One region of the Rothia sp. HMSC065C12 genome, then DNA from elsewhere that is predicted to be linked to it. Evidence: predicted binding sites of a transcription regulator. Region 1 holds the regulator's gene; the other holds the start of a gene.
The links. Region 1 encodes LexA, which represses DNA repair genes until DNA is damaged. Its sites were predicted from a motif close to TCGAACANNTGTTCGA; they were not measured.

Region 2: a site for LexA is predicted at 1,532-1,547, ahead of ruvA (Holliday junction branch migration protein RuvA). Genes of this name have one in related genera too.

What each region holds. Positions count from the first base shown of each region.
Region 1 is NZ_KV807670.1:271,640-276,593, reverse strand. Features, by position in the region: gene HMPREF2836_RS01315 (DUF1844 domain-containing protein) at 1-279, shown strand, start outside; gene HMPREF2836_RS01310 (HisA/HisF-related TIM barrel protein) at 435-1,217, opposite strand; gene HMPREF2836_RS01305 (type 1 glutamine amidotransferase family protein) at 1,217-2,002, opposite strand; gene HMPREF2836_RS09060 (LysM peptidoglycan-binding domain-containing protein) at 2,122-2,760, opposite strand; gene lexA (transcriptional repressor LexA) at 3,578-4,252, shown strand; gene HMPREF2836_RS01290 (ATP-dependent DNA helicase) at 4,403-4,954, opposite strand, start outside.
Region 2 is NZ_KV807678.1:373,681-378,634, reverse strand. Features, by position in the region: gene HMPREF2836_RS05885 (YebC/PmpR family DNA-binding transcriptional regulator) at 1-529, shown strand, start outside; gene ruvC (crossover junction endodeoxyribonuclease RuvC) at 767-1,456, shown strand; gene ruvA (Holliday junction branch migration protein RuvA) at 1,687-2,307, shown strand; gene ruvB (Holliday junction branch migration DNA helicase RuvB) at 2,479-3,465, shown strand; gene yajC (preprotein translocase subunit YajC) at 3,874-4,233, shown strand; gene secD (protein translocase subunit SecD) at 4,333-4,954, shown strand, end outside.

The sequences.
Region 1 (4,954 bases):
AGCTCCGCAGCCATCCACATGATGAGCGCTGCAGCCGTCAAGTGCGGCCTAGCAGCAGACGAAAACGCCGACGACCTCAAGGACCTCGACGAAGCACGCAAGCTTATCACCGCACTGGCAGGCCTCGTCACCGCCGCAGCACCCGAAATCGGCTCCCAGCACGCAGCGCCCCTACGCGACGGCCTGCGCACCCTGCAGCTCGCATTCCGTGAAGCATCCCCCTTCCCGGACGAGCCCGGCAAGGGCCCCGGCGAAAAGCTCACCGGCCCGGTCTACTAAACCAGCACGTGTACTAAACCAGGACGCACGCTAAACCAGCTGGTCCACTAAACCGCCCCTGGTTTATGTCATCACGAAGCCCCGTCTCCCTCACGCTGAGGAAGACGGGGCTTCGTCATATATAAAGTCCGTTCGGGTTAGCGGGAACGGTAGCTTTAGCGGAAGCCAGCAGCCTCAAGAGCCTGCTCAAAACTAAAGTTACCCACATACAGCGCCTTGCCAAGCACCACACCCTCCAAACCATGAGGCACCATGGAACGCAGCTTCTCAAGATCAGCCAGCGACGCCACACCACCGGACGCCACCACCCGGCAGGCAGTCTGCGCCAGCACCTCATCCAGCAGCTCCGCACCGGGACCCGCCAGAGAACCGTCCTTGCTCACATCCGTGACGATATAGCGGCGCACGCCCGCGCCCTCCAGCCACGCCAGCGCCTCCGCCAGATCAGGGCCCGACCAGTCGGTACCGCGAGCCACCGTCACCCAGCCCCGCTCAGGGTTATAGCGGGCATCGAGACCAAGAGCCAGAAGATCAGAATCGGCGTAACGAGCCAGAGTGCCTTCAAGCCAGGAAGAATCCGTCAGCGCCGCACTGGTCACGTTCACGCGGTCCGGATTCAGACTCAGGGCACGCTCCAGACTCTCAGCATTGCGCACACCGCCGCTGACCTGAATACGAACCGGAGCGGAGCCGCGGGCATTCTCTGCACGGACGGCGGCAACCACCTCAGCCAGAACCTCAGTATTCGTGCCGCGACCAAATGCCAAATCAAGGTCAACCAGGTGAATCCAGCGGGCACCAGACTTCACCCAGGTCAGAGCCGACTCAACAGGGTCGAGGCGCTGCTCACCACCGGACAGGGTGCCACCCACCGGGCGCACCGCGTAGCCTTCAGAAATATCAACAGCGGGCAGAAGTTCAAGAACGGGTGCAGACATTAGTTACCTCCCGCAGCAGTAGCGGAGTCTCCAGAAGACAGAGACTCAGAAGACAGGCGACCGGTCACCGCCAGGGACGCAACCCAGCGGCGCATAAACTCCGCCCCCAGCTCGCCAGAGCCCACCGGGCAGAACTGCACCGCCGTCAGCGGACCGTTCTCAACCGCCGCGATATAGGCGGGCTCGGTGACAGTCCAAGTCACCGCCGGAGGGGCAATATATTCAATGCTCTGATCAAAAGCCCACTCAAAAACGCCGTGCTCAGATTTGAAGTGAGCCTCGCCCTCAAGATCCTTGAGCAGCGTACTATCGGCGGACGGGCGCAAAGTAGCAACACCGGGAGTTACCTCGCGGGTAGAAAGCTCCACGCCCTCGCCGGGCCACTCCCCCATGCCCTGCACCTGAACCTGCCCCATCTGCGGATGCTCCACCATAATAGAGTCAAAGAGGCAGCTCAGTGCCGCACCGGCAACCAGCACCGGACGACCACCGGCAACGCGGCGGCCAATCACACGCTCAGCGTCCTTAGCTTTCAGGTCTTCGTACGCCTCAAGAGAGCTCGCACCGCCGGTAACCACCATGCCGTCAGCCTCACGCAGCTGATCGGGCACAGCGGTTACGATCACGTCCGCCCCCGCATCCTGAAGAAGCTTCACCAAGGCGCCACGAGTTCCGGGTTCCCCCAAAACAGCAACCACAGGACGAGCAGTCTGAGCATTCTGTACAGATTCAGTTTCCTGTGCAGATTCAATTTCGGTGAGTGTGGGTTCAACGGGAACAGGCATCGGTGCGCTCCTATTTCATAGGCTCAAGAATTCGGCTCAAGCGCTCTAGCTTGAGAGATGAAGGATTCGGAGTCAAGACATCAACCTCATGCAGAAGCCAACCACACACGGGTCCGTACTTAGCGCTGAGTCTGAGGGATTTCCAGACGCTGACCGGCATCAACAGAGGTGCTGGTCAACGAGTTCAACTCCATAATACGAACCACAGTATCACGGGTGTCACCTTGCGGATTCACCGCCTGAGCAATATCCCACAGGGTCTCGCCGTGCTTGACCACAATGACGGTTCGAGTCACCGAAGCGTTCTCCACGGAGGCAGAAGCCGCCGGGCCAAAGAAGCTAATAGCGCCGAGCACAATCAGTGCCGCCAAGGTCAGCAGAGGCAGGCCCTTCAGAAAACCGCGCACAGTGCCAAGACGACGAATAGAACCGGGAACCGAGCGCAGAAGCTCGCCGCCCTTAGCCAGAAGAACACTCTTCGCACTAGGCGCCTGAGCCGCAGAAGATGCCTGAGTAGAAACAACAGGGGTAGAAACGGCGGGAGCGTGAGCGGGCTGAGCCTCCTGCGCGGGACGGGGTGCATGAGCCGCACGAGAAGAGCGAACAGACTGCGAAGACGCAGGCACACGAGAACGCCCCTGCACGGTGCTGGCGGACACGGTGCTGGCGGACGCTGTGCGGGCGGGGTGAAGTACCACCAAACCTGCCGGAAGGTGTGCAGAAGTGCCGTGAGAAGCAATAGGTGCTGCAGTAGTCATTGTGGTTCCTTTCTCTCAGCTCGCCCGGGGTTGCCCCGCGGGTCTAGCAATGCCGAGCGATACCCGCTCGGAGGTCCTAGTTGAGTGATAACTATGGAGTGGTGATTGTTAGGCGATAACTATTGGGTAGCTAGTCCCTAGTAGTTAGGTCAGAGCATTCGGATGCACCGGGTTGATTTGGGTACCCCAGTTTTGAGCCCCCCATCCCCCGCGCTCTCTCTTCGCCAGATGCTTCCTAGAGCATCCGAGGTAGATCATGCGAAGAGAGAGGCAGAGGATTCGAATACATTCGAACACTCATTCGCTCTCGTCTCCCGGAAGACTCCGGGTCGAATCTTCGAATATTTTTCGAACATTCGCCCGCAAATCCCGAATTTCAGGAGAGATTCAAGAGTATATACGAACTCTTGTTCTAAAGTCTAGCAGAGATGTGCTAAAAATTTCTTCGAGTTTCGAAGAAAAAATCTAGAATATTTGTTTGAGTTTTTCGGTGCAGTGTTCTACACTGGTGTCAAGAGACGTTCCACACGCTCCTGATGAGTCCTACTCACAGCAGGTTTCTGTACCCGTTACAGCTTGGTTCTGTATCGAATGCAGGTGCTGCTGGCTGAGTTTTATAGGGCGGAGGCGCATACTCGTTGCCTGTGTATCGCTTCGGTATCGCTTCGGCACGGATAGAATTCCTCCACCCCCTGACGAGATAAGACCCATTTCGGCAGAACCAAAAAATTTTTAGGACACCATCAGAAAACGTGTGAAGCACCCATCCGTGCCCCGACCGGGATACAAGGTCGGAGTACAGACCGAAGGAAAAGAAATGGCAACAGCACCCCGTCCGGCGCTGACCGCGCGCCAGCAGAAGATTCTTGACGCGATCCGCACCGAGATTGAACAAAAGGGTTACCCGCCGTCCATGCGCCAGATTGGTGACATGGTGGGTCTTGCGTCCCTATCCTCGGTCACTCACCAGCTTGGTCGCCTCGAGACTATGGGCTATATTCGCCGCGATCCCAAGCTCCCCCGCGCCATTGAGGTGCTGGATGAGAACGGCGTCGGCATCCACGGTAGCTCCTCCTCGTCCCTGCCCGAGCTGCCGAACTTCGAAGTTGGCGATGAGGACCTCGTACCCGTTCCCCTGGTTGGACGAATTGCAGCGGGCGGTCCCATCACTGCCGAGCAGTCCGTGGAGGATGTGCTCGCCCTGCCCCGCCAGTTGGTCGGTAACGGCAAGCTGTTCATGCTCAAGGTCAAGGGCGATTCCATGATTGACGCCGCAATCTGCGACGGCGACTGGGTGGTTGTCCGCGAGCAGCACACCGCGGACAACGGCGATATCGTTGCTGCTCTGCTCGACGATGAAGCAACCGTGAAGGTGTTCCGTCAGGTCGACGGCCACACCTGGCTCATGCCGCGCAACTCCAACTACGAGCCGATTATGGGCGACCGCGCAACCGTCATGGGTAAGGTCGTCTCCGTGCTGCGTAGTCTCTAAAAGATGCAGTCTCTAGAGACATAACCGCTAGGCTTTTAGCTCTATATAAAAATCACCCCGGTGACACGTGAATGTTCACGTGTCACCAGGGTGATTTCTATATTTCCAAAGCGGAAGGTGCGGTGCAGCCAGGAATGGAATCCACCCGAGCTAACGCTCAATACTCGCCGAAAGACGAGCCAGCGCGCCAATTACGGCTGCCTTATTCTGGGTCGACCACATCGGCGGCATAGCCTTCATCAAGAAACCGCCGTAACGCTTGGTTGCTACACGAGAATCCAGCACAGCCACCACGCCGCGGTCAGACACCGAACGGATTAGGCGACCGGCGCCCTGCGCCATACGAATCGCCGCGTGGTGAGCAGAAACCGCCATAAAGCCGTTACCGCGGTGACGGTTCACTGCCTCCGTACGAGCCTGCGCAATCGGGTCATCCGGGCGGGGGAACGGGATGCGGTCCATCACCACCAGGCGGCAAGAGTCACCGGGAACGTCCACGCCCTGCCACAGGCTCATCGTGCCGAACAGGCACGAATCGACGTCCTCGCTGAACTCTTCCACCAGAGCCTTGAGCGAAGACTCGCCCTGCAGAAGAATGTTCAGGTCGCTGTGCTCACGCATGTATTCGGCGGCACGCTCGGCGGCACGCTTCGAGGAGAACAGGCCCAGGGCACCGCCTTCCGACGCCTCGCACAGCTCACG
Region 2 (4,954 bases), on a different contig from region 1:
CGGTGAGACCATTGACTACACCGAGATCATGTACGAAGCACGCGGCCCGCAGGGTACCGCTCTGTACATTGAGTGTCTGACTGATAACCGTAACCGTGCAGCGTCTGAGGTTCGCCTGGCTGTGACCCGTAACGGCGGCACCATGGCTGACCAGGGTTCGGTTGCGTTCCTGTTCGAGCGTAAGGGCGTTGCTGAGGTCACCAAGACTGACGGTCTGACCGAGGACGACGTTCTGATGGCTGTTCTGGACGCAGGCGCCGAAGAGGTTCTGGACGAGAGCGATATCTTCACCGTTGTTTCCGCACCGACCGACCTGCCCGAGATCCGTAAGGCACTGGACGAGGCTGGCCTGGAGTACAACAACGACGACCCGGTCTTCCGCCCGACCATGCAGGTTGACCTGGACGCTGAGGGTGCTAAGAAGTTCATGAAGCTGGCAGATGCTATTGAAGAGCTCGACGACGTTCAGAACGTCTACTCGAACGCTAACGTCTCTGACGAGGTTATGGCAGAGCTGGAAGCTGAGTAATCACAGCTGAGTAATCACTCAGGTTCTGATATCTGATGCTTGAAGAAGCCGCTCCTTTAACCGAGCCGCCGCGCGGTGGCTGGTTGGGGGAGTGGCTTCTTAGCGTCTTGGGGACGTTCACGGGCGGTGTCTGTTCTCGTTATGACCGTGCTCGTGGCACGCCCCAGTGCCGGGTGCTAGGATTCTGAAGGGCTAGAATCTAGAGATTCTATAGGGAGTTTGTCGAAAGGGGAGATGATGGCCGCCGCTCAACCTGCCGCACGCGATAGCATGCGTGAAAACCGTACTGCCGCTGCCGTGGAGCGTGTGCCGGGTGCAACCCGCATCATGGGTGTTGACCCGGGCCTGACCCGCTGCGGCTTCTCCATGCTTGATATGACCGCCGACCGTAAGGCGCACTTCGTGAACGTGGGTGTTGCCGGCACGATCCCGGCGGAGTCTCTGGACCAGCGTATTCTCTGGATTTTCAATGCCGCCTCCCACTGGCTCGACACCTATAAGCCGGATGCCCTGGCGATTGAGCGTATCTTCGCTCAGGAGCAGGTGAACACGGTGATTGGTACGGCGCACGCTTCGGGTGCGGTGATTTCTGCGGCGGCAATGCGCGGCGTGCCGGTGTTCTTCCATACCCCCTCGGAGGTGAAGGCGGCGGTGACCGGTAGCGGCCGGGCCGATAAGGCGTCCGTGGGTCGCATGGTGACCCGCATTTTGGGGCTGGATTCCATGCCGAAGCCCGCCGATGCTGCTGATGCCCTAGCGATTGCGATCTGTCACGGCTGGCGTGGCGGCGGCATTGGTTCGGGTATCAACATGGCGGCCCAGACGCAGACTCACCAGGGTTCACGCCCGGCGCAGGCGCCTCGTGGCGGGTCGTTGACTCCGGCGCAGCGTGCCTGGATGGAGGCGGAGGCGCGCGCTCGCCGCTAGAGGTGCCGCCGCTAGAGATGCCTTCGTGGGCTTGTGTGCCGCCTCCTGCTGGCTCGCATGTATTCGCTAAGAAGTTCGAATATATACTTGATTTCAGAAGAAATATTCTAATATACTTGTAGTGTCTCCCCGTCGAATTGGGGGAGTGCGTTCTGTGGGTGCCGGAGTTCCCGGTGCCCTCACACTGCCGCGAGCCTGATTCGGGGCGCGGTGTTGAAAGGTGGAGAGAAATGATTGCATCCCTGACCGGTCGTGTGGCTCAGGTGGGCCTTGATCATGCGGTGATTAACGTGAACGGTTTCGGCATGCTCGTGTACGCTACTGCGCGTACTCTCTCCAAGCTGCGCACTGGTGAGGAAGCTACCGTGCTGACCACCATGATTGTGCGTGAAGAGTCGATGACTCTGTACGGTTTTTCGGAGCCTGCCGAGCGTGAAGTGTTCGATATGATGCTTTCGGTTTCCGGTATTGGTCCGCGTATTGCTCTGGCGGTGTTGAGTGTTCACACTGCCGCTGAGGTGGAGCGCGCCGTGGCGACCGGTGACGATAAGGCGTTCACGAAGGTTCCCGGTATTGGCCCGAAGGGTGCCCGCCGTATTGTGCTGGAGCTTGCCGGCAAGCTGATTCTGAGCGATGGCCAGACCGATGAGCTGCCGCTGAGCCAGGGCATTGTCTGGAAGCCGCAGGTGCTTGACGCTCTCACCTCCCTGGGCTGGAGCGAGAAGGACGCTTCCGCCGCTATTGACGCTTACGTGCAGCACAACCCTGCCGCAGAGACTGAGCCGGTGGGTGTGGCTCTGCGCGGTGTGCTCGCCTCCTTGGGTACTCAGAACACGGTGAGCCGCCACTAAACGGCGCACCCTGTTCGACGTATCCCACTCAAACTTTTGTGAAAGAAGAATTCTATGAGCCAGAATCCCTATGAGCCGCAGCCCGCGGCGTCCCTGGTTTCCGGCGGGTATTTTCCCGGTCAGGTGCCCGGCACTCAGGCGTCTTCAGCTCCCGCCCAGCGCCTGGTGGCGATGGAAGAAGAGCCTGAAGAGAAGATGATTGAGGCGGCACTGCGCCCTAAGTCCCTGGATGACTTTGTGGGTCAGCGCCGTGTGCGTCAGCAGCTGTCCCTGGTGCTGGAGGCTTCGAAGATGCGCGGCCGTAGCGCCGACCATGTGCTGCTGTCGGGCCCTCCCGGTCTGGGTAAGACCACTCTCGCGATGATTATTGCGGCAGAGATGGAGGCGCCGCTGCGCATCACCTCGGGCCCGGCGATTCAGCATTCGGGTGATTTGGCGGCGATTCTGTCCTCGCTGACCCCCGGTGAGGTTTTGTTCCTGGATGAGATTCACCGTATGAGCCGCCCGGCTGAGGAAATGCTCTACATGGCGATGGAAGATTTCCGTGTGGACATTGTGGTCGGTAAGGGTGCGGGTGCGACCTCCATTCCGCTGGAGCTGCCGCAGTTCACCCTGGTGGGTGCGACGACTCGCGCGGGTCTGCTGCCCGGTCCTCTGCGTGATCGTTTCGGCTTTACCGGCCACCTGGAGTTCTACTCGGTGGAGGAGTTGGAGCTGGTGCTTCGCCGTAGTGCGGGTCTGATGGATATGCAGATTACCTCCGAGGGTTTCACGGAGATTGCCGGTCGTTCCCGCGGCACGCCGCGTATTGCGAACCGCCTGCTACGTCGTGTGCGTGACTGGGCGCTGGTGAACGGCGTGGACCGCATTAACGCGACCGATGCCGCAACCGCGCTGGACATGTACGAGGTGGATTCGCGCGGCCTGGACCGCCTGGACCGCGCCGTGCTGGAGGCGCTGATTCACAAGTTCGGCGGCGGCCCGGTGGGTCTGTCCACCCTCGCCATTGCGGTGGGTGAAGAGACGGAGACCGTGGAGACGGTTGCCGAGCCGTACCTGGTGCGTGAGGGCCTGATTGGTCGCACTCCGCGCGGTCGTGTGGCTCTGCCCGCGGCGTGGGAGCACCTCGGCTTGGAGGCCCCGGAGATTCAGCTCTAGATCCGTATCAGCTTTAGGGCCGCATCAGTTGATAACACAGTAGTAGCCCGTGGGAGGTATCAGCCTCCCGCGGGCTTCTCTGCGCCCCGGTAGCTTTTCTGCAGGCGCGGCAGCTCTTCTGCGCGGGCGCGGTAGCTCTTCTGCGCGGGCGCGGTAGCTCTTCTACCGGTTCTGCAGGCGCTGTCGGGTTCCAATGGGCTCTGCCGGGCTCTGCTGGTCTTTACCGGCGACATAAAATTACGCCGAGAGAGTCCAAAACTCAGGTTAACCTCACAAAAACGCTGGTTCGGGGCGCTAAAGCTCATGCTCTCGCGTAGGATGGATACGTACTGTATCTACGATTCCACACCTTCTGGTACGCTCAACCCTCGCGGTGAGCGGCACGGGTGCGGATGTGAAAGTGAGACCATGGATTTTAACCTCCTGATTATGATCGCCATGATGGCGCTGCTGGCATGGATGATGTTCTCCGCCCAGAAGCGTCAGCGTAAGCAGATGGAGGAACTGCGCGCAATGCAGCAGTCTCTCGTCCCCGGCACCCAGGTGATGACTGGTTCCGGCATCTACGGCACCGTTGTCAGCACTGACCTTGAGAACAACAAGCTGCAGCTTCAGATTGCGGACGGTGTTGTTATCACCCTGGCACTGAACGCGATTATGGCCGTCGTTGAGGAGGAAGCCCCCGCAGCGCCCCTGACCGAGGACGTGTACGAGGCTACCGCATCCGAAGCTCCCGCTTCCGATACCTCTTCTGATACTGCTAAGTAATTCAGCGCGTATGAGCCCGGCGCCCAGTGAGCGGCGTCGGGTTTTCGCGTTACGGAATCTGTAGAACACTCAATACTATTCACACGAAGAAGGAACATTATGGCTAAGCGTTCACCGCTTGCAGCCGCGCGAGGGGCGCTCCTCTCGATGGTCCTGCTCATGGTTGTTATGGCTGCCGGTATTTTCGGCACCACCTACGCGGGAGGTTCTTGGGCACCGAAGCTCGCCCTGGACCTTTCGGGTGGTACTCAGATGATTCTTTCTCCGAAGGTCAATGGCTCTTCGGATGAGAACGTCTCCCAGGAGCAGTTGAACCAGGCGGTTGAGATTATTCGTCAGCGCGTTGATGGTGCCGGCGTTTCGGAGGCGGAGGTTACCACCTCCTTCGGCTCGGGCAATAACGTGGTTGTTTCGGTTCCCGGAACGATTAGCGCTGAGACTCGTCAGCTGATTCAGGCGTCTGCAAATATGACGTTCCGCCCGGTGCTGCTTTCTGGTGCCGGTACTGCGGTGGCTGAGGATGCCCGCACTGCGGACGATAAGCTGCCCAAGCCGTCTGCGGAGCCGACTGACGGTTCGGACCGCAACTGGATTACTCCGGAGCTGTACAAGCAGTACGAGGCGAAGGACTGCACCGCGGCACGTAATGAGGATGCCGATAGTGCTGACCCGACTAAGCCGATGGTGGCGTGCTCCACTGACGGTCAGGAGAAGTACATTC